DNA from 3 places in the Clostridium sp. CM042 genome. Region 3 is predicted to be linked to each of the others. Evidence: predicted binding sites of a transcription regulator. Region 3 holds the regulator's gene; each other region holds the start of a gene.
What was found. Region 3 encodes HrcA, which represses chaperone genes, less so after heat shock. Its sites were predicted from a motif close to TGTTAGCACTCNNNNNNNNNGAGTGCTAACA; they were not measured.
Positions count from the first base shown of each region.

Region 1: the regulator HrcA is predicted to act here: its motif matches at 3,097-3,127, upstream of htpG (molecular chaperone HtpG).
Region 2: the regulator HrcA is predicted to act here: its motif matches at 3,407-3,437, upstream of ACWJJ7_RS09770 (co-chaperone GroES).

Region 1 covers NZ_CM143646.1:962,522-970,801, forward strand. Annotated here, with positions in the region: gene ACWJJ7_RS04565 (TetR/AcrR family transcriptional regulator) at 1-16, opposite strand, end outside; gene ACWJJ7_RS04570 (HAD family hydrolase) at 269-1,051, opposite strand; gene htpG (molecular chaperone HtpG) at 1,173-3,053, opposite strand; gene ACWJJ7_RS04580 (bacteriohemerythrin) at 3,264-3,656, opposite strand; gene ACWJJ7_RS04585 (shikimate kinase) at 3,889-4,398, opposite strand; gene aroE (shikimate dehydrogenase) at 4,402-5,226, opposite strand; gene pheA (prephenate dehydratase) at 5,267-6,406, opposite strand; gene aroC (chorismate synthase) at 6,432-7,502, opposite strand; gene aroA (3-phosphoshikimate 1-carboxyvinyltransferase) at 7,483-8,280, opposite strand, start outside.
Region 2 covers NZ_CM143646.1:2,067,023-2,075,302, forward strand. Annotated here, with positions in the region: gene guaB (IMP dehydrogenase) at 1-896, opposite strand, end outside; purine riboswitch at 1,050-1,147, opposite strand; gene groL (chaperonin GroEL) at 1,348-2,976, opposite strand; gene ACWJJ7_RS09770 (co-chaperone GroES) at 3,095-3,382, opposite strand; gene ACWJJ7_RS09775 (TIGR01906 family membrane protein) at 3,665-4,375, shown strand; gene ACWJJ7_RS09780 (TVP38/TMEM64 family protein) at 4,434-5,147, opposite strand; gene ACWJJ7_RS09785 (DNA-3-methyladenine glycosylase family protein) at 5,225-6,106, opposite strand; gene ACWJJ7_RS09790 (C-GCAxxG-C-C family (seleno)protein) at 6,121-6,540, opposite strand; gene gltA (NADPH-dependent glutamate synthase) at 6,654-8,036, opposite strand; gene ACWJJ7_RS09800 (sulfide/dihydroorotate dehydrogenase-like FAD/NAD-binding protein) at 8,036-8,280, opposite strand, start outside.
Region 3 covers NZ_CM143646.1:3,772,639-3,780,918, forward strand. Annotated here, with positions in the region: gene ACWJJ7_RS17965 (hypothetical protein) at 1-116, shown strand, start outside; gene lepA (translation elongation factor 4) at 296-2,101, shown strand; gene hemW (radical SAM family heme chaperone HemW) at 2,123-3,244, shown strand; gene hrcA (heat-inducible transcriptional repressor HrcA) at 3,461-4,507, shown strand; gene grpE (nucleotide exchange factor GrpE) at 4,615-5,247, shown strand; gene dnaK (molecular chaperone DnaK) at 5,341-7,194, shown strand; gene dnaJ (molecular chaperone DnaJ) at 7,325-8,280, shown strand, end outside.

The DNA of each region.
Region 1 (8,280 bases), 1.0 Mb from region 3:
TTTCTGTTATTCCCATAACCCCTCCAATAATTAATGTTTTATTAATCACTGTAATTATATTAAACAGCGTTTAATATAATTTTACCATTGTCTTGATTACAAGTAAATAGATTGAAACATATAATTTTTGCGTAATGACGATCCAAAGATGTTTGTAGAACTTCAACGAATAACCTACAGAATCAGCCAAAAATAGCCTCTCCCATTATTAGGAAAGGCTATACTTTGTTTTAAATTCATTACCTAATTGTATAAAAAGCATTTATTTCTACAAAGAAGCTATTACATTGTACACCCCATCTTCATTATTGCTTCCTGCAATAAAGTTAGCATGTTTTTTCACATCTTCTGGAGCATTCTTCATTGCATAACTATAATGCGCTGCTTTAAACATGGTCAAATCATTATAATAATCCCCAAAAACCATTGTGTTCTTTTGGTTTATTTTAAATTTTTCTTGAATCATATTTATGGCCTTTCCTTTGCTTATACCTTTATTCATTATATCTATCCATTTGTCCCCGGATACAACAAATTCAAGCTTATCACTCAAATTTCCCTTTATATAATCCACTATAGATGGTTTAACTCCATCAGTCATATAATAAGTAATCTTATAAATAGGATTTTTTATTTCGTTAATAGATTTTAATATTACCACAGGCACTTCAAAAGATGTAAAGTTATTCAACATATCTTCTGATGGATTTACTATATATGCCTCATTTTCTCCAGCTAAAAATAATTCTTCTCCTAGATTTGGATGTAAATTCACCACAGACTCTATTTCTTTTTTATCAATACTGTTGGAATACAACGTCTTACCCTTGTTATTATACTTAACAAGAGCTCCATTATGAGCAATAAATATCATATCAGTATTGACCTTTTCAAAATTTTTGCTCAGTTGAGAATAAAATCTGCCACTCGCTGCTGCAAATTTTATATCCTTATCATTAAACGCATGTATTAAATCAAATATTTTTTCATTTATATTTCCATTGTCATTTAATAAGGTGCCATCCATATCTGTTGCGATGAGTTTTACCATAAGCTCTTCCTCCTTTGTAATATTCAAATTATTCTTTAATAGTAAAAATGAGCTATAAACGAACTAATGTCCATTTATAGCTCATAAATATGCTTAAATTTTCATTAAAAGCGTATTTTCATTATATCATCACTTTGCATATATTGTTTGTGAATTCTACCGGATCATTAATCGGTAATCCTTCAATAAGTAGTGCCTGATTATATAATATATTGGTGTATAAATCTAACTTAACTTTATCTTTATCGAAAGACTCTTTAAGTACTTTAAACATATCATTATTTATATTTATTTCTAAAACCTTATCTGCTTTTATGTTTTCATTGTTAGGCATAGAATTTAATGTTTTTTCCATTTCTATTGTAAGGTCACCATCATTTGATAAACATACTGGGTAGTTCTTAAGTCTTTTTGATGCCCTAACATCCTTAACTCTACCTGCTAAAATACTTTTCATATGTTCAAATAATTCTTTATTGTCTTTTTCATCAGTGCTAGAAGGATTTTCTTTTTCATCTACTTCTATACCTAAGTCACCACTTGATACAGATTTAAACTCCTTTTCTTTGTACTTCATTATCATTTTCACAGCGAATTCGTCTACCTCATCCGTGAAATATAAAATTTCGAATCCTTTATCTGATACCATTTCAATTTGTGGTAATTTTTCGATTCGCGCGTTTGATTCTCCAGAAGCATAATAAATATATTTTTGATCTTCTGGCATTCTAGAAACATATTCATCTAAAGTAACATTCTTTTTCTCCTTTGATGAATAAAACAACAATAAGTCTTGCAAAACATCTTTATTACTTCCAAAATCGCTATAAATGCCATACTTCAATTGTCTTCCAAATGCTTTATAGAATTCTTCATATTTTTCTCTTTCGTTTTTAAGTAAACCATCTAACTCATTTTTAATTTTAGTTTTAATGTTTTTAGCTATAAGTTTAAGTTGTCTATCATGTTGCAGTACTTCTCTAGATATATTAAGTGACAAGTCTTCTGAATCAACTATTCCTTTTACAAAACTAAAATAGTCAGGCAATAAATCTGCACACTTATCCATAATTAAAACGCCACTTGAATATAATTCTAAGCCTTTTTCATATTCTTTTGTATAGAAATCATAAGGCGTTTTTTCTGGAATATACAAAATTGAATTATAACTTACAACACCATCAACACTAATATGAATGTGCCTTGCTGGTTTATCAAATCCATAGTGCTTTTCAGCGTAGAAATTGTTATAATCTTCATCAGTAAGTTCACTTTTGTTTTTTCTCCATATAGGAACCATACTGTTTACAGTCTTTTCCTCAACAAAGTCCTCGTACTCTGTTTCACTACCTTCTTTGAGTCTTGACTGACTTATATCCATTTTAATTGGGTACCTAATAAAATCCGAGTATTTCTTTATAATAGATTTTAGTGAGTTTTCATCAAGATATTCATCAAAATTATTATCTTCTGTATTCTCTTTTATTTTAAGTGTAATTTCTGTTCCAACAGTATCTTTTACGCAAGTTTCTATAGTATAACCCTCTGCACCATTAGATTCCCACTTGTAAGCTTTATCACTACCAAAAACTCTACTTATAACAGTAATATTATCTGCTACCATAAATGCAGAATAAAATCCCACTCCAAATTGTCCAATTATGTCATACCCATCTTTTATTTCATTTTCTTTTTTGAATGCTAAAGAGCCACTTTTAGCTATAACTCCTAGGTTATCACTAAGTTCAGCTTCTGTCATTCCAATTCCTGTATCAGAAATTTTTACTGTTCTGGTTAACTTATCACTGGCTATTGTAATGTAATAGTTATCTTTATCAAAAGTCAATGAATTATCTGCTAGTGTCTTATAATAAATTTTATCAATAGCATCACTAGCATTAGAGATAAGTTCTCTTAAAAAAATATCCCTATGAGTATATATGGAATTTACCATCATATCTAGAATTCTCTTAGACTCCGTTTTAAACTGCTTTTTTTCCAATTAAAATTTCCCCTTTCGTACCAACTATTCTTATTTTTTATTTTGTTAGCACTCTATGTTATCGAGTGCTAATGTTAGTTATAAAATACACCTTTTTTTATAATTTGTCAATGTACATAATGTATTGTTATACATATTATATTATTATCTAACTTGCTGCATCTAGTATTCTGTTCATTTGTACTTATAATGGTTTATTAAAAAGAAATCTTATTTTTGTGGTATAAGTAAGTCTTTCTCTAATATATGATTAATGAGCCAATCATTTAAAAAAGTTAATATTCCCATTATAGCTTCATCTTGGTTTTCATCAATTTTATTTAAATTTACCTCCTCTATTTTTTTAATAAAAAATGCATGGTCGATTTTTTGGGTAAATAATCTTTTATAATTTATACTCATCATATATTCCTCTTCATCGTTAAAATGATAAACTGTATACTCTTTTAATTCTTCAATTACTCCAACTATTTTATCATATTTATCCGTATCATATTTATCTTTCAGTAACTGATAAGCTCTTTCTCCTATTTCAAAAAGTTTTTCATGTTCTACATCGATATGCTCAATACCCGTTTTATATTTTTCTTTCATCTCAAACATTTATTAATTTCCTCCTAATTTGACTCTCCATTTTAAATATAGATAATTTGTTGTTTTGAATTTAATCTTATATATCTATATTACTTTATTTGAATTCATTTCACAATAATAATTTCCATATTATCCAATTCTAAATGATAAAATACTTTTTTTATTTTTTTGTGGCTAATTAACTAATATAGGCTGAATAAATAAACTGTTGAGTAATCAACAGCTTTTATTCTGTGTTAAATTATTTGGTTAGCGACATCTCATTTGTATATATTTCTATAATATTGTTTACTACATCGTCAATTTCTCTAATATTCATGACCTCATGGTCACAATATTTTTTATAAAATTGCCCTCGTTCCTCAAACAATGTGTAAATCTTAGATGGATCCTTTGCAAGTAATGGACGAACCTCAGTCTCTATACCTGTAGCTATTAGCTCAATAGGACGGTTGATGTAAATTATAATTCCATTTTTCTTTAGATTTAAAATATTTTCATGTCTTTTAATCACTCCACCACCAGTTGAAATAATTACGGAATCTTTTTTAGATAACTCCTCAACTGCTATAGCTTCTATGTCTCTAAATCCAGCCTCACCATTTTTAAATATTTCAGTAATAGTAAGCTTTGTACTAGCTTCAATATATGTATCTATGTCTATAAATGCCATTTCTATCTTTTCTGCAATCATTTCTCCAATAACACTTTTACCACAACCGGGCATTCCAATTAAAACTATATTTTTCATCTTCTAATTTTCTACTCCCTTTTCTAGTTCATCATAAATTTCATCAATTATAATCTTTGGAATTTTAATATCATTCCAGATTTCCTGGGCAGCAATTGCCTGACCAACTAGCATATAAAGACCATTAACTGCTTTTAACCCCGTCTCCTTCGCATAATTTAGAAATAGAGTTTTCTTAGGATTGTAGATCATATCCACAGCGGTTCCAAATTTACCGATATGTTTCTTTTCAATTGGGGAATTGTCCAAATTAGGATACATTCCAAGTGGTGTACAGTTTACCACTATATCTGACTCTTTAAGTCCTTGAATTTCATTATAAGAAATCAATTTACAATCGCTAAATTTGCTGTTTTCCTTAAGCCTTGGTATATCCCTTGTAACTACAGTAATTTCAGTTATTCCCTTATTTAATAAATACGTAGCCATAGTAACTGCTACTCCACCATTACCAAGTATTGTTGCTTTTTTGTTTTTCACCTCAATATCATACTTATTGAAAAGCATTCCAATTCCAAAGTAATCCGTATTGTATCCAATAGTTTTGTTTTCCTCAAACTTTAGGGTGTTTACAGCTCCTATCGCTTTTGCTTCTATGCTAACCTCATCAAGAAATTCCATAACTTTAATTTTATAAGGAATAGTTACATTAATACCTCTGGGTTTAATAACATTAAACCCAGCCATTGCTGCTTTAAGATCTTTGCTTTTAAATTCGAAGAGATGATAGTAACCCTTCATATTCAATTTATTAAATACCCTTGAATGTATTTGTGGAGAAACACTATGTGCTAGTTTTTCTCCAAGTAAACCATATAACTCTGACATAACTCTCCCTCATTTCTTAAATAAAAGTTACTAACATAATTTATTCAATATCAAGCATTCCACTTTTATAACTGCCCAATATCTTAAAATAACGACTATTCTTTTTAATTAACTTAATTGAAGATATAATTTTATCTTCATCTATACCCCCCTGGAAATCTATGTAAAAGAAATATTCCCATGGTTTATCCTTTATTGGTCTAGATTCAATTTTTAAAAGATTTATATCGTTTTCTGCAAAATGCTCTAAAACATGATAGAGTGAACCCGCCTTGTGGGTAGTAGATAAAACTAAGCTTGTTTTATTGCTTTCGCTAGTTGACTCCATCTCTTTGCCAATAACAACAAACCTAGTCATATTTGTTGCATCTGAATTTACATTTTTCTGCAAAATCTCAAGATTGTATATTTCTGCTGCCTTAGTGCTAGCTATGGCTGCCAAGGTTTTATCCTGTCTATCTTTAACTAACTGCGCACTTTTTGCAGTACTGTTATAAGGAACTAACCTCCACTGCTTGTAGCCTTTTAAAAATTCCATACTTTGCTCTAATCCCTGAGGGTGAGAATAAACCTCTTTGATATCATCTAATGTTGAGCCTCTAATTCCCATTAAGTTTTGACTTATTTTAAGATATTTTTCCCCTGTTATATAAAAATTATATTTATTTAGAAGGTCATAAACCTCAGATATTGCCCCTGTGGAAGAATTTTCTATAGGGATAACGGCATAACTTATTTTCCCATATTTCAATTGCAAAAATATATCTTCAAACTCGCTTATTGCTTTTGCATGCACATTTTTACCGAAATATACCTTTAAAGCTTGTTCGCTAAAGGAACCTGTTACGCCATAAAACCCAACAGTTTGCTTTTTATCAGTAGCCAAAGCTCCATCACTGTTTAAATTTTTGTTTTGAAACCCTCTACTTATTTCCATAACGGATTTTAAAAATTCTTCTACCTCTAAAAACAAATTTTGATTTTTAACTAAGTCTAAATTCTTCTTTATAACTATTTCTTCTCTAGCCTTATTTAAAACTTCCATATGATTATTTTTTTTATATTCAGCTATCTTTAAAACTACTTCCATACGATTTTCAAATAACGAAACAAGGCTAGAGTCAATTTTATCAATTTCATTTCTTAAATTATCTATATCAAAATTATCTAATTTACTCATTAAAACACATCCTTCTGAAATATACTTAAATAAAATCTAAAATACTCATTGCAGCGCAAGCTTCAATTACTGGTAGTGCTCGCAAGACTATGCAAGGGTCATGCCTGCCTGTAACAGATACTTCTGAATTTTCACAAGTCACCATATCAATGGTATCTTGAGGTTTTGCAATAGAAGGTGTTGGTTTCATTGCTACTCTAAAAACTATAGGCATTCCATTAGAAATACCCCCATTAATTCCACCATTATTGTTAGTTTTCGTCGCAACACTACCATTTTTCATGTAAGGTACATCATTTGCTACGCCTCCCCGAAGTTTTGTTATTTCAAATCCCATTCCAAATTCTACACCCTTAACTGCAGGCACAGAAAATAGTAATTGAGCTAAATTACTCTCTATAGAATCAAAGAATGGTTCCCCCAGTCCACAATGCACATTTAATATAGTAGCTTCAATTATACCTCCAACCGAATCTGTTTCGTCCTTCGCCTTTAATATAATGTTCTTCATTTCTTTTCCCTTTGGATCATCAAGTACAGGGAAATCTTTCTTTAGAATATCTGCTAATATATGTTTCTTTAAATTAACACCATCAAAATAACTATCAAACACATTCCCAATACTTAAAACGTGACTTCCTATTTCGATTCCCTTACCTGCAAGTATTTGTTTCGCAACAGCACCTGCAAAAACAAGTGGTGCTGTAATTCTTCCTGAGAAATGACCTCCACCTCTATAATCGTTAAAGCCTGAATATTTAACCTTTCCTGTGAAATCTGCATGACCCGGTCTCGCTAAATCCTTTAACTTATCATAATCCTTCGAATTTTGATTTTCATTAAAAATAACGCTGCAAAGAGGTGTCCCTGTGGTATATCCATTAAAATATCCACTTAGTATTTCAAATTTATCTCCTTCTTTTCTTTTAGTTGAAAATTCATCGCGTCCTGGAGCGCGTCTTTGCATTTCACTATTAATAAAATCCATATCAAGCTTTATACCTGGCGGTAATCCATCAATAATTATTCCTATCCCTCTTCCATGAGATTCTCCAAAGATAGAATACTTTACTTTTTTACCCCATTGTCCGCTCATTAACTTTTCCTCCTAACCTCTTAAAATCATCATAAAACTCTGGATAGGATTTTTTCACTGCCCCACTATCCTCGATTGTGAGCTTCTGCGTGCATCTAATTGAAGCAATTGCCATAGCCATAGCTATCCTATGATCATTCCAACTGTTTACAATTCCGCCCTTTAGCCATGGTTTACCATGAATTAGAAGTGAATCCTCTCTTTCAATAACCTCTGCTCCAATTTTATTTAGCTCTGTTGCTATAGCTTTTAATCTATCAGATTCTTTTATTCTAACTCTAGCAGCATTAATGATTTCTGTTGTGCCATCGCTTAAAGCGCCAAGCACCGCAGCTATTGGTACAAGGTCAGGGCATTGTGATGCATCAATAACGGTGCCTTTTAAATCTGATTTTGAAGCACTTATAATACCATCTTCAATAGTAATCTTTCCGCCCATTTTTTTAATTATGTCCAATATTACTCTGTCCCCTTGAAGTGATTCCATATTTAAATCAATGCATTCAATTTCTCCACCTAAAACACCAGCGGCAAGGTAAAATGCAGCTTGAGAAAAATCGCCTTCAATTCTATAATCTCTTTTCACGAAGTGTTGATTTCCTTTTATTTTAAATTCTCTATAATTATTATTTTCTACCTTTATCCCAAATTTATCTAATACATCTAAAGTTAAATCTATGTACCCGATAGATTCTATTGACCTAGTAATTTTAATCGTTGAATCTCCATTTAATAGAGGCAGTGCATAAATAAGACCAGTAATAAACTGAGAGCTTAC
Region 2 (8,280 bases), 1.7 Mb from region 3:
GGACCTATACCTACTTTTACGCAATCCGCCCCTGCCTCAATTAAATCTCTAGTTGCTTCTCTCGTTGCAATATTTCCTGCTATTATTTGAAGGTCTGGGTACACAGATTTAATTTTACGTACCGCGTCTAGTACTCCTAAAGAATGGCCATGAGCTGTATCTATAGTTATTACATCTACTCCAGCCTTTACTAAAGCATCTACTCGCTCAATTATGTCTGCAGTTACGCCAACAGTTGCACCACATAATAATCTTCCTCTAGAATCCTTTGCAGCATTAGGGAATTTTATAGTTTTCTCTATATCTTTTATAGTTATAAGTCCTCTTAAATAATTTTCGCTATCTACCAAAGGTAACTTTTCTATTTTATGTTTTTTAAGAAGTTCCTTAGCCTCATGCATGCTTGTTCCTTCTGGTGCAGTAATTAGATTCTCACTTGTCATTATATCTTTAATTTTCTTACTATAATCAGTTTCAAAAACTATATCCCTATTAGTAATTATTCCAACTAATTTACCATTTGTTGTAATTGGAACTCCCGATATTCTATATTTACTCATTAATGATAAAGCGTCTTCTAAAATATTGTCTGGAGATAGGTAGAAAGGATCTGTAATTACACCATTTTCTTGTCTTTTAACTCTGTCTACTTCAATAGCTTGGTTTTCAATACTCATATTCTTATGTATGATACCTATTCCGCCCTCTCTAGCCATAGCAATAGCCATTCTAGACTCAGTAACAGTGTCCATCGCTGCACTCATTAGAGGTATGTTAAGTTTTATTGTCTTTGTAAGGTAAGTAACTAAACTAACATCCTTAGGTAATACTTTAGACTTATTTGGAACTAGCAATACATCGTCGAAGGTATATGCTTGTTTTAATATTTTTGCCATTTAATTAACACCCTTTCACAATTTTATTTTACATTCGTCTTTATAATTAGCATAAAAATATTTATATATACTATATTTTAAAATAAGGTATAAAGTATAAAAAGGCATACTAATCCTACCTTAACTAAAGTAAAATTAGCATGCCAAAAATAAGCTCATACTAAGATTACTCATAGTCGGAAATTTGCGGCTTCCGGTAGATACTCCTTGCCATATTCAAGGTATATATGAGTAGCGTCATTGTTCTTTGAATTTGTTATTACAATAATGATAGTTAATGTTTAAGCATTTGTCAATGAATATTTCTAGTATGTTCATTAACTAGTTCACGAACATACTAGAAACATAATTATACGACTTAACAAAACAAAAAAAATTAACTAAGGCAAACCCCTAGTTAATTTTTTATTTGAATATACTTTATTTATAATAATTATTGTTTAAATTATTTTTAGTACATTCCATCCATTCCCATTCCTGGTGCGCCACCCATTGGTGCCGAATTCTTTTCTGGAATATCCGCAACTGCAACTTCTGTTGTTAAGAATGTTGCTGAAACAGATGCTGCATTTTGAAGTGCTGATCTTACAACTTTTGTTGGATCAACAATTCCAGCTTTTATCATATTTACCATTTCTCCACGTAAAGCATCATATCCAGTTTCTCCAGCGCTTTCTCTTACTTTTTCTATTATAACTGAAGCTTCCGCGCCAGCATTTGTAGTTATTTGTCTTAATGGTTCTTCTAATGCTCTTTTAATTATGTTAATACCCACTTGAACATCTGGTGTATCTGATGATAATTTTGCAATCTCAAGAATAGCATTAATATAAACTGTTCCACCACCAGGAACTATTCCCTCTTCAACTGCTGCTTTTGTAGCTGCAAGAGCATCTTCTATTCGGAGTTTCTTTTCTTTTAATTCAGTTTCAGTAGCGGCTCCAACTTTAATTACAGCTACTCCTCCTGCAAGTTTAGCGAGTCTTTCTTGTAATTTTTCTCTATCAAAATCTGATGTAGTTTCTTCAATTTGTACTTTAATTTGGGAAACTCTATCATGTATTGTATCCTTTTCACCCTTACCATTTACTATAGTAGTGTTTTCTTTAGATATTTTAACACTTTCTGCTTTTCCAAGCATGTCAACAGTAACGTCTTTTAGTTCTCTTCCTAATTCTTCACATATAACTTCTCCACCAGTTAGGATGGCAATGTCTTGAAGCATTTCTTTTCTTCTGTCACCAAAACCTGGTGCTTTAACAGCTACACAAGTAAAAGTTCCTCTTAATTTATTAACAACTAATGTACTTAAAGCTTCACCTTCAATATCTTCAGCAATTATTAATAACTTTTTGCCTTGTTGAACGATTTGCTCAAGTATTGGAAGTATATCTTGTATATTAGTAATTTTCTTATCAGTTATTAAAATATATGGTTCGTCAAGATTTGCTTCCATTTTTTCTGCATCTGTAACCATATATGCACTTAAATATCCTCTATCAAATTGCATTCCTTCAACAACATCAAGTTCTGTTCCCATAGATTTTGATTCTTCTACAGTTATAACACCTTCGTTGCCTACTCTTTCCATAGCATCAGCAATTAGAGCTCCTGTTACTTCATCACTAGCTGATATAGCAGCTACTCTCGCTATATCTTCCTTACCATTAACTGGTTTAGAAGACTTTTTAATTTCTTCAACAGCTTTATCTACAGCCATTTTTATACCAGTTCTTATTAACATTGGATTGGCACCAGCTGTAACATTTTTTAAACCTTCTCTTATTATAGCTTGGGCAAGCAATGTAGCTGTAGTTGTTCCATCTCCTGCTACATCATTTGTCTTTGTAGCAACTTCTTTAACAAGCTGTGCTCCCATATTTTCAAATGCATCTTCTAGCTCTATTTCCCTAGCTATAGTAACGCCATCATTTGTTATTAATGGTGATCCAAACTTTTTATCTAAAATAACATTTCTCCCTTTGGGTCCGAGTGTTATTTTAACAGTGTTTGCAAGTTTATCTACACCTCTTTGCATAGCTCTTCTTGCTTCTTCTCCAAACAATATATCTTTAGCCATTTTAAACCCTCCTATACGCTAACAATTAAATAATAATTTATTAACAATTAAACGAAAATTTGATATTATTGTTCAATTGTCACATTATTGTTTAATTGTTGATTGCGTTTAATTAAAATTATTTTTCAATTACAGCTAATAATTCGTCTTGTTTTAATATGATATACTCAATACCATCATATTTTATTTCATTTCCTGAATATTTAGAGAATAATATTATATCCCCTGCCTTAACTTCCATCCTGATTACTTTTCCATCTTCAACTTTTCCTGGTCCTACTGAAACTACTTCAGCCTCTTGTGGTTTTTCCTTTGAAGCTCCCGCAAGAACAATTCCGCTTTTTGTAGTTTCTTCCGCATCTAATCTTTTAATTAATACTCTATCACTAAGTGGTCTAATGTTCATTTTAAACCCCTCCTTTTATAATTTTGTTAGCACTCATCACATCTGAGTGCTAATGAGTTCCATACCTAATATTCTAATTAATAATCAATATAATATCAACTTCATCTATTCTATATATTATACCATTTATAAGCAATTAAACATATTATGTTTAGTTATCACTGCATTATATAGTTTTTCTCTTATTTACTTAGCTTTTATTAAAATTGTAGTTTTTGCACATTTTTATTATTATTGAATATATTTCGATTTATTGTTAGAATCACTATTAGAGGTGATTTTATGAATAGTCTATATAAATGGATTAATAACTATTTTTCTGCAGGCTCTATTTTCAGAAATATAAAAACGCTTATTAAATTTTCATTTAAAACATTTTTTATTTTAAGTTTTACTTTTTCTTTTATAATTTTAAGCGTAAATCTTACTTTGCTTTTTAAGCCATTATATTATAAGGATATTGAGGTTTTAAAAATTGAAGAATCTTCTAATTTAAACAAAAAAGAACTAAAGACTAATTATGACTATATAATCACTTATTTAACTCAAAATAAAAATGAAGAATTTAATCTTCCAACACTACCCTCATCCAATAATGGTAAAATTCATTTTAAAGAAGTTAAAATAATATTTAATACTCTTAAAGTAATGCTATTTTTCTCCATATTAATAAGTATTATAGGTATACTCGTAAATAAGAGACGCAAAACAATAAGATACTTGTTAACTAGTTCCATTTTACTTATTATCGTACCGATAATATTACTTATACCCTTTTTAGTTAATTTCGATAAAAGCTTCACAGCTTTTCACCATATTTTCTTCAAAAATGATTACTGGTTATTTGATATTAAATATGATCCAATAATAACAATCCTTCCACAGAATTTTTTCTTCCATTGTGCAATATTAATAATTATTTTGATTACTATAAGTAGCATAATATTAAGGTGTATATATAAATCACAATATAAAAAGCTACACTCTTTATAATTTTATAATAATCTACACTCTTTATAATATTTATAAAAACATGTGTTACCGTAATTTTTCAATAAGATTTTTTCTTTTTAATTACATTTTTGATTATAGTATTTCCTTTAAAAATTCCTAATATTGATATAATACTCATTGTTATGCCTATAGTTATTAAGCTTGTAACATCCCATGCATCTATTTTTTGACCAAAATAAGAAGAAATGAAAATCCCTGGAATTCTACCGAGTGTTGAATATATAAAGAAATCTTTAAAAGAAACATCAGATACTCCACATATATATATTAGAGCATCTTTAGGTATTCCTGGGATTAAAAAAAATATGAATATAACATTTTTTTTGCTTCCTATTTTTAATATTTTTCTAAAAAATTTCACTTTCTTTTTTAATAACAACTTCTCCACAAAAGGCCTACCATAGCTATTAGCAATAAAATATACTATTATACCTCCTAAAGTAATACCCATTAAAGATATTATACCACCTAAAAATGTGCCGAAAATATATCCTCCAGCAATTTGTATAAATTCTCCTGGAATAAAAAAAACTACCACTTGTAAAACCTGCATAAGAATGAAAATTAAAACACTGAAATTTCCATAAGAAAGAATAACTTCTTTTAATATATTCGGATTTTTCAATATATATGAATACTTGAAATAATATTCATATCCTATGTATGCGAAAGCTAGCAAAACTGCTGATAGTAATATATATTGTTTATATCCTGATACCTTCATTCTAATACTATTCCACATTTTTTTCATTGTTATTGACCCTCTTCATTCTTATATTATTCAATAGTAACCCATAGTTTTATATAGTATTACTTATTTTGCTTAGTTTATTCTATTTTAATATTATTTTCTCTTGCATAATAAAACAGATACTGCTGTGCAAAACCTGCTAAGTTTTCAAATTTATCTCTAGCAAAGGTCCTTATTTTAGGTAGAGATACATCTGGTGCTAAATAAAAAAATTGCATTGCCCTCTTAACCCACACATCCACAGGGAACGCGGAATATTTCTGCATAGAAAATAACATAATACAATCCGAAACTTTTGGGCCTATTCCACTAAGCTTTTTTAGTTCTTCATGGCAAATATCATCTTCTGCTGCTTTAATAAGCTCCAAATTCACTTCACCAGTATATACCTGATGCACTGTGTTTTTTACATATCTAGATCTAAACCCCAGACTACAACTCTGAATTTCTTCTACAGAAGCTTCTTCTAAATCTGCAGCCGTTGGAAACGTGTAGTACGTTTTCCCTTTATATTCTATTGATTTTCCCCATTTTTCGCTCAAATTGTTTATAGCTCTTTTTATCATTGGGATTCTATTATTTGAAGAAATTATAAATGATATGGTAAGCTCAAAAGGCTCCTGCTGCAATAATCTAATGCCATACCCGAAATCAACAGATTTTTTAAGAAGAGGATCCATCTTAAATTTCTCTTTGATAACTGTATAATTTCTTTTAAGGTCAAAATAACCACACCAAATCTCATTAAATTCTTCCTCATTTATATTATATATCTTTACTTGCGTCCCCTTTTTTTCTACTTCTATTACCTTCCCATATGCTACTCCTATGTAATTACCATTAGGCTCCTTGTTCCATCTAAAGCATTGCCCACATTCGAATATATGGTCTAGTTCAAAGTTCTCTACGTCTTTTATTATAATGCCTTCATTAAATGATTCAATATTTTTGTAATCCATAATTTTTCCTTTCATTAAATTAAATTATTAACTTTTAATTCGCGTATCACAATTTCATCTAATATTTCAGTAGCAGTTTCAATCATCACCCTGCAACCAGTATCCTCTTTTTTATATTTTGCTTTAAGCGCCGCACAATTATTCGTGCTTAACTTTGATTCAAATTTTCGGAAGAATTCCTGACATAGCCTTTTAACTCTATCACCTTCATGTGCTTTTTCTTTAGTAAATAATATACCTATAACTGCCAACGAACCTGTTATTGCTCCACATACGCTCTCAATACCCATTCCTCCCCCAAATGATGACATAGTTTTAAACGTTTCGCTTTTTAAATTCATATTATATTCATCACTAGCAGCATAAATCATTACCTCAGCACAACTTAAATCATATTCCTTAGTGTAATATTTATTTATCTTATCTATTAACATAATATACCTCCTCATGTACAACATTATTATACCAAATAGTTGTTACCTGTCCCCACTTTTTTTAAAACAAACTCCATAAACCTTTGTTTATGGAGTTTGTAATTTAAAATCTATTATTTTGTTAACATTTCATCTATAGCTTTAGCAGCTTTTTTGCCTGCTTCCATAGCTAATATAACTGTAGCAGCTCCTGAAACAGCATCTCCACCAGCATATACATTCTTTTTAGATGTTAATCCAGTTTCATCTTCTGCAACTATGCACTTCCATTTATTGATTTCTAACCCTTCTGTTGTTAAAGGAATTAATGGATTTGGTGATGTCCCTAAAGACATTATAACCGTATTTACATCCATTATGAATTCCGAGCCTTCAATCGCTATAGGTCTTCTTCTTCCTGATGCATCGGGTTCTCCTAGCTCCATTCTTATACACTTCATGCCTATAACATTTCCTTTTTCATCTCCTAGGATTTCAATTGGATTCACAAGTAAATCCATTATAACTCCCTCTTCTTTTGCGTGATGCACTTCTTCGGCTCTTGCAGGAAGTTCTGATTCTGATCTCCTGTACACTATGTGCCCTTCTGCTCCAAGTCTCACTGCTGTACGCACAGAGTCCATAGCAACATTTCCTCCACCTACAACAGCAACCTTTTCACCTGTTCTTATAGGAGTCTGATATCCCTCTTTAAATGCCTTCATCAAATTGCTTCTAGTTAAATATTCATTAGCAGAAAATACGCCATTTAAATTTTCTCCTGGTATTCCCATGAACATTGGAAGTCCAGCACCTGAACCGATAAATACAGCTTTAAAATCTTCTTCTTCCATCAGCTGATTTATTGTTACAGTTCGTCCTACTATCACATTTGTTTCTAATTTAACTCCTAATTTCTTAACATTTTCAACTTCATGTTTAACAACTGTATCTTTTGGCAACCTAAACTCTGGAATTCCATATACCAAAACTCCACCAGCTTCATGAAGTGCTTCAAAAATAGTTACATCGTACCCAGCTTTAGCTAAATCTCCTGCGCAGGTAAGTCCTGAAGGACCACTTCCGATTACCGCAACCTTAATGCCATTTTTAGGTTTTGTTTCTGAAAGGTCAACATTGTGCTCTCTTGAATAGTCACCTACAAATCTTTCAAGTTTACCAATAGCTATGGCATCTCCCTTTATTCCTAATATACATTTGCTTTCGCATTGAGTTTCTTGTGGACAAACTCTTCCACAGACTGCTGGCAACGCACTATATTTTGCAATTACCTTAACTGCCTCTGTAAATTGTCTATTTTTTACGTGAGCTATGAACCCGGGAATATCTATTGCTACTGGGCATTTTCCAACACACATTGGCTTTTTACAATTTAAACACCTTGTAGCTTCCTCAACTGCTTCGTCCTCTGTATATCCTAAACATACCTCTTCGAAATTAGTTGCTCTTACTTTTGGATCTTGTTCCTCTATTGCAACCCTGTTCATTTTACCCATTATTTGGTACCTCCTAAACCGCAGCCTGCTTTAATGCCTTCATCATTAGAACTCTCTTGAGTTTTGTACATTGTTTGTCTTCTCATTGCCTCATCAAAATTAACCTTATGTCCATCAAATTCTGGACCATCAACGCAAGCAAACTTAGTCTCACCATCTACAGTAAGTCTGCAAGCTCCACACATTCCTGTTCCATCAACCATAATAGGATTCATGCTTACAATAGTTGATATTCCAAGTTCTT
Region 3 (8,280 bases):
AACCTGTCGATTTTAGAATTGAGACCAAGGACTATGTTTTTTATTTGAATAATAAAACATTTGATAACATGAAAGAAAAATGCATTAACGTATATAATGGTATTTTTTCAAAATAATATAAAAATACATATATTAAGCGAAATAAAGTATAATGTAGTATCATAATACGCTTACAAAACTAGAGATATTTATGATATAATTTAATTTATAATAAATATGCTTTAGGATAAAGTATGTTTATGTTAAACTAAAGCTAAATGATTTGATTCATATAGAATATCGGGGGTACAAATTAATGCAGAGTAATAGACAAAAATACATAAGAAACTTTTCGATAGTTGCACATATTGATCACGGCAAGTCTACTCTTGCAGATCGATTATTAGAAAAGACAGGCACTTTAACTAAAAGGGAAATGGAAGAACAAGTACTTGATAATATGGACCTCGAAAGAGAAAGAGGTATTACTATTAAATCTCAACCAGCAAGGCTCGTTTACAAAAGCGAGAATGGAGAAGAATACATATTCAATCTTATAGATACTCCAGGACATGTAGATTTTAACTATGAGGTTTCAAGGAGCTTAGCTGCTTGTGAAGGTGCAGTGCTTGTAGTAGATGCATCACAAGGGATTCAAGCTCAGACTTTAGCAAACTGCTACCTTGCTTTGGACAACAACCTTGACATTGCACCAGTTATAAACAAGATAGATCTTCCTAGTGCAAGACCAAGCGAGGTAATTCAGGAAATTGAGGACGTAATAGGTATTGAAGCTCAGGATGCTCCTCTAATCTCGGCGAAAACTGGGCTTAATATAGAAGATGTTCTAGAAGCTGTAGTAAAAAAGATTTCACCTCCTAGTGGAGATGAAGAAGCACCACTCAAAGCTTTAATTTTTGATTCTTCATATGATAGTTATAAAGGTGTTGTATGTTATGTAAGAATCAAAGATGGAATTATTAAAACAGGAACAAAGATTAAACTAATGAATACTAATAAGATATATGATGTAGTAGAAGTTGGAGTATTTGTTCCGAACTATCTTCCAGTATCGCAGCTAAGTGCTGGGGATGTTGGATACATAACAGCATCTATAAAAAATGTTAGGGATGCACGAGTTGGAGATACAATAACAGAAGCAGCAAGGCCGGCGTCTAAGCCACTTAAGGGATATAAACCAGCAGTACCTATGGTGTTTAGTGGTATTTATCCGGTAGATGGTGCTAGATATGGAGAATTAAAAGAGGCACTAGAAAGGCTTCAGTTAAATGATGCAGCGTTAGGGTTTGAACCAGAGACATCTATTGCTTTAGGTTTTGGATTTAGATGTGGATTCTTAGGTCTTCTTCATATGGAGATAATACAAGAAAGAATAGAAAGAGAATTTAATTTAGAAATCATTACGACAGCTCCATCAGTTATATATAAAGTAATGAAAACTAATGGAGAATTAATAGAAATAACAAATCCTACAAATCTTCCAGAACCAACAGAAATTAGTTATATGGAAGAGCCAGTAGTTAAAGCGTCTATCATAACACCATCAGAATATTTAGGATCAGTTATGGAGTTATGTCAAGAAAAAAGAGGCGTATATATTGATATGAAATATATAGAAACCACTAGAGTAGTGCTCAATTATGACATGCCTCTTAATGAAATAGTATACGACTTTTTCGATGCCTTAAAATCAAGAACAAAAGGATATGCATCTTTTGATTATGAATTTAAGGATTATACCACGACTCAGCTCGTAAAACTAGATATTTTACTTAAGGGGGATAAAGTAGATGCTCTATCTATGATTGTTCCGGAGGAAAGAGCTTACCATAGAGGAAGAATTATGGCTGAAAAACTGAAAGAGCTTATACCAAGACAAATGTTTGAAATACCAATACAAGCATCTATAAACTCAAAGGTAATCGCAAGAGAAACTGTAAAGGCACTTAGAAAAGATGTTTTAGCCAAATGCTATGGTGGAGATATTTCAAGAAAGAAAAAATTATTATCGAAACAAAAAGAAGGTAAAAAGAGAATGAGACAAGTGGGAAGCGTAGAGGTTCCACAAGAAGCATTTATGGCTATACTTAAAGTAGATTAGGAATAAAGTGAGGCTTAAACTATGAAGAATGTTGCGTTGTACATACATATTCCTTTTTGCAAGCAGAAGTGTTTATATTGTGATTTTCCGTCATTTGCTAGTAAAGAGGATTGTATGCTTGATTATGCCGCAGCTCTAGCAAAAGAAATAAATAGTATAAGAGATAAAAAAATAAAAACTATATTTATAGGTGGGGGAACTCCCACCTATTTATCTTTAGCAGGCTGGGAAATGATAGGGAAAAGTATTGGTAGGTTGGATATGTGTGATGATTTAGAGTTTACCGTGGAAGGAAATCCCGGGACTTTTACGAGTGAAATATTAAACTTTTTAAAAAAAATGGGAGTAAATAGGATCAGCATTGGACTTCAAGCCTTTCAAGACTCCTTGCTTAAACAGCTGGGTAGAATCCATACTATTGAAGATTTTAAACAAAGTTTTCAAATGGCTAGAAATCTAGGGTTTGATAATATCAATGTAGATTTAATGTTTGGACTTCCGTCTCAAACGCTTAAGCAGTGGATAGAGACCTTAGAGAATGTAACTAACCTTAATCCAGAGCATTTATCTTGCTATAGTCTAATAGTGGAAGAGGGAACAGCTTTTTATAAAAGATTTGAAGAAGGCACATTAAATCTTCCGGATGAGGAAATAGAGCGAACTATGTATGCACAGACAATAGAATATTTGGGAGAGAAAGGGTATATACAATATGAAATTTCAAATTTCGCAAAAAACGATAAGTCATGTAGACACAATTTAGCATATTGGGAAATGAGCGAATATATTGGATGTGGAGCTGCCTCTCATTCATATAGTGATGGGGTTAGGTATAGAAATGAAGAAAATATAGAAAAATATATTAAGAAAATAAATGTTGATTGTTGTGCAATAGTGGAAAAAACAAAAAATTCATTTAAAGATGATATGGAAGAGTTTATGTTTATGGGTCTTAGAAAGAATGTAGGCATAAGCAAAAGTGAATTTAGGAAAAGATTTGACAAAGATATAGATAGTGTTTATAGGGAAGTAATAAATAAATATGTAAGCAATGGGTTCATGGAGGAAAATGAAAACAATGTTTTTTTAACTTATGAAGGTATTGAAATATCTAATGTGATTATGGCAGAATTTCTTCTATAAATACATTACTATAAATTTCGTTCTTAAGTTGTTAATATTACAGTACATCAGGAAATCGAAGGAAAACGTAGCATACTCAATTTGAATCAATATAATCAATATATAATGGCTAAATTAAAAAATTAAGGTTATTGACAAATACATTAGCAAATGATACTTTTAATACATACTCGTTAGCACTCAACGGTAGTGAGTGCTAATAAAAGAGGTGGTATTATGGAAATGGATGAAAGAAAAATTAAAATACTTCAGGCTATAATTACAGATTATATAAATAATGGTGAGCCTGTTGGATCCAGAACCATAGCTAAAAAGTATGATTTAGGTATTAGTCCAGCTACTATAAGAAATGAAATGTCAGACCTCGAAGAGATGGGATATATAGAACAGTTGCATACATCATCTGGTAGAAAACCATCAGATAAGGGCTATAGATTATATGTTGATAGACTTATGGAGTTAACAAAATTATCCAATGAGGAAGAATATATGATCAAAAATCACCTTATTAATGTTGCTTTATATGAGGTTGATAAAATTGTTAAGCAAGCAACACAAGTGCTTTCTCTTCTTACAAATCTTACATCTATAGTTAAGGCACCATCTGTTCAAAAGAGCTGTATAAAATATATTCAGCTAATGAATCTAGATGCTGGGAGTATTTTGTTTGTAATTATTACAGACAGTGGTATCATCAAAAATAATGTTATTAAGATTAAGAAACCTATTGGTAGCGATAGCATTGAAAAACTTAACAATTTACTTAATTTTAGATTAAGAAAGCTTACAATTGAACAAATAAATTTAGAAGTTATTAATAATTTAAAAAGAGATTTAGCATTTTATCAAGAAATTTTTGATGGAATTATTCCAGCTTTATATGATAGTTTGTCTGGTATTGAAGCTTCGGAAGTATATATTCAGGGTGCTGCAAATATATTTAACTACCCAGAATATAATAATATTACCAAAGCTCGTGAGTTCTTAGTTTTAGTAGACAATAAAGAGAGTATAAATAGTTTGCTAGGAGTAGGGGACATTACAGGTAATATTACAATTAAAATTGGTGGAGAAAATTTTGTTGAATGTGCTCGTGAATGCAGCATTATAACAGCTGTTTATAGCGCGTCCGGAATACCACTCGGATCTATTGGCGTTATAGGCCCAACAAGAATACCTTATGGAAAAGTTATATCTGTATTAACTGAAATAGTTAAAGAATTAAATGATAATATAGCTCAAATTTATGATGATCATATATAAAGTTTTAAATTTAAAGATTTACTTTGAGCCAGAAATGGAGGAATGATTTAGTGAATACAAATAATCAGGAAATTTTAAAAGAAGATTTAAAAGAGGAAAACACATCAATACCTAATAATGGGGCTTCAAGCTCAGTTGATGAAACTGGCGAAAGTCAAAGTACTATGAAAGAGACAAAGGGTTCTATAGAGGAAACTGCAGAAGAAGTTGAAATAGTAGAAGAAGCTGAAATAGTAGAAGAAGCTGAAGAACTTTTAGAAAGTGAAAAAGAAAAAGATATGAAAAAAAATAAGAAAAAATTAGAAGAAGAAAACAAGAAATTACAGAGTGAGCTAGATGAGTTTAAAGATAAATATTTAAGGACATCTGCTGAATATGAGAACTTTAGAAAAAGAACAGTAAAAGAGAAACGTGGTATATACACAGATGCTTGCGCCGATGTTTTAAAAGAAGTTTTACCAGTACTTGATAACTTAGAAAGAGCACTTTCTGTTGAAGGAGCTGGGGAAGATCTAAGAGTCGGTGTGGAGATGACGGTAAGACAATTTAATGATGCCTTTACTAAATTAGGAGTAGAAGAATTAGTCTCAGAAGGTGAATTTGACCCAAATCTTCATAATGCGGTAATGCATATTGAAGATGAACAGTATGGAACTAATGAAATAGTAGAAGTATTCCAAAAAGGTTATAAGAAAGAAAACAAGGTATTAAGGCATAGTATGGTTAAAGTTGCAAATTAAAGATTCATATTATAAAAAAATATAATAGAAAATATAAGAATTATAACAATTATAATTGTTATGGTCTAAAAGGAATATGAGGAGGAAATAATAATGGGAAAAATAATAGGAATAGATTTAGGTACAACAAATTCATGTATAGCAGTTATGGAGGGTGGAGAACCCGTAGTAATTTCTAATTCAGAAGGTGCAAGAACTACACCATCTGTAGTTTCATTCCAAGCTGATGGAGAAAGATTAGTAGGTCAAGTAGCAAAGAGACAAGCAATTACGAACCCAGATAAAACAATAATGTCAATTAAAAGAGAAATGGGTTCTAATCATAAAGTAGATATTGATGGAAAATCACACACACCACAAGAAATTTCAGCGTATATTCTACAAAAAATAAAAGCTGATGCTGAAGCTTATTTAGGAGAAACAGTTACAGAAGCTGTAATAACTGTACCTGCTTATTTCAATGATAGCCAAAGACAAGCAACAAAAGACGCAGGAAAAATAGCTGGACTTGAAGTTAAGAGAATAATAAATGAACCAACAGCTGCAGCTCTAGCTTATGGTTTAGATAAAATGGATGTTAACCAAAAAATATTAGTATATGATTTAGGTGGCGGTACATTTGATGTATCTATATTAGAACTTGGTGATGGTTTATTCGAAGTTAAATCAACTAATGGTAACACTAAACTTGGTGGAGATGACTTTGACGAAAAGGTTATGAATCACATAGCTGACACTTTTAAAGCGGATAATGGAATAGATTTAAGAAATGATAAAATGGCACTTCAAAGATTAAAAGAAGCTGCTGAAAAAGCTAAAATTGAATTATCATCTTCAATGCAAACAAATGTTAACCTACCATTTATTACTGCAGATGCAACAGGTCCAAAGCATATAGATATAAATTTAACAAGAGCTAAATTTAATGAGTTAACTCATGATTTAGTTAATGCTACAATAGAACCAATGAAAAAAGCACTTGCAGATGCAGGGTTATCACTTAATGAAATAGATAAAATTGTACTTGTAGGTGGTTCAACAAGAACACCAGCAGTTCAAGAAGCAGTTAAAAACTTTACTGGAAAAGATCCTTCAAAGGGAGTAAATCCAGATGAATGTGTAGCACTCGGAGCAGCAGTTCAAGCGGGAGTATTAAGTGGGGAAGTTAAAGATGTTTTACTTCTTGACGTAACTCCATTAACACTAGGAATTGAAACTTTAGGTGGAATAGCTACTCCTTTAATTGAAAGAAATACTACGATTCCTGCTAAAAAGAGTCAAGTATTCTCAACAGCTGCAGATGGTCAAACATCAGTTGAAATTAACATTGTTCAAGGTGAGAGACAAATGGCTGCAGGTAACAAGACTTTAGGAAGAGTTACTCTTTCAGGAATTGCTGCAGCACCAAGAGGAATCCCACAAATAGAGGTTACTTTTGATATAGATGCTAACGGTATAGTTAATGTATCAGCTAAGGATAAAGGAACAGGAAAAGAAGCTAAGATAACAATCACAGCATCAACTAATTTAAGCGATGATGAAATTGATAAAGCAGTAAAAGAAGCAGAAAAATTTGCAGAAGAAGACAAAACTAGAAAAGAAGAAATTGAAGTTAAGAACAATGCAGAACAGTTAGTATACCAAACTGAAAAAAGCTTAACTGAACTTGGAGAAAAAGTAACAGAAGATGATAAAAAAGATATTGATGCTAAATTAGAAGCTCTTAAAAAAGTTAAAGATGGAGAAGATATAGCAGCTATAAAGAAATCTACTGAAGAATTAACTGAGGCTTTCTATGCAGTAACTACAAAAATATATCAAGCAGAAGCAGAAGTAGCAAAAGAGCAAGGAGCAAACCCAGGCGAAACTAACGCAGATGGAAATGCTCATCAAGATGATAATGTAGTAGATGCTGACTTTAAAGTAGAAGAAGATGAAAAAAAATAAGATAAATAATTAGTAAAATCAATTAAAATAAGGGATGGGTAATTACCCTTCCCTTATTTTAAGGATTACTTTGTATTAGAGATTAGGTTATAATATAGAAGTATATATATTTTAGGTGGTGAAAAGCTAGATGTCAAAAAAAGATTATTATGAAACTCTTGGCATAGAAAGAGGTGCCAGTGAAGAAGAAGTTAAGAAAGCTTTTAAAAAGGGTGCATTAAAGTATCATCCAGATAGAAACCCAGATAATAAAGCGGCGGAAGAAAAATTCAAAGAAATGAATGAAGCATACCAAGTTTTATCTGATTCAGAGAAAAGATCAAGATATGATCAATATGGTACAGCTGATGCAAATGGAGCAGGATTTGGAGGCAGCTCTGATTTTTCTGGATTTGGTGGGTTTGGAGATATATTTGGCGACATATTTGGAGGTGGAGGATTCTCTTCAAGAAATCAGAATGGACCTAAAAAAGGTGCAGATTTAGAGTATAATCTAAACCTGCGTTTTGAAGAGGCTGTTTTTGGGATAGAAAAAGAGATATCCATTACAAGAAATGAGAAATGTGGGGATTGCAGTGGTAGTGGTGCTAAAGCCGGTACTTCGCCTAAAACATGTGATAAATGTGGGGGAGCTGGGCAGATAAAAGTACAGAGAAACACTGCCTTTGGAAGCTTTGCTAGCATGAGCACTTGTGATAAGTGTGGTGGCAAGGGTCAAATAATTTCTGAGCCATGTAAAACTTGTCATGGTTCTGGAAAACAGAGAAAAAATAAGAAAATTAAAATTGATGTTCCAGGTGGAGTTGATACTGGAAATGTTATGCCTCTAAGAGGTCAAGGGGAACAGGGTGAAAAGGGTGGCCCATCAGGAGATTTGTATATAAATATTAGAGTAGCTCCTCATAAAAGTTTTAAGAGGAATGGAAATGATATTCATATAGAATCTCATATAAGCTTTGGGTATGCATCTATTGGCACTGAAATTAAAGTGCCAACCGTTGATGGAGACGTTAAATACAAAGTTCCAGGAGGAACACAATCTGGGACTGTATTTAGACTTAAGGGTAAGGGAATACCTAGAGTAAA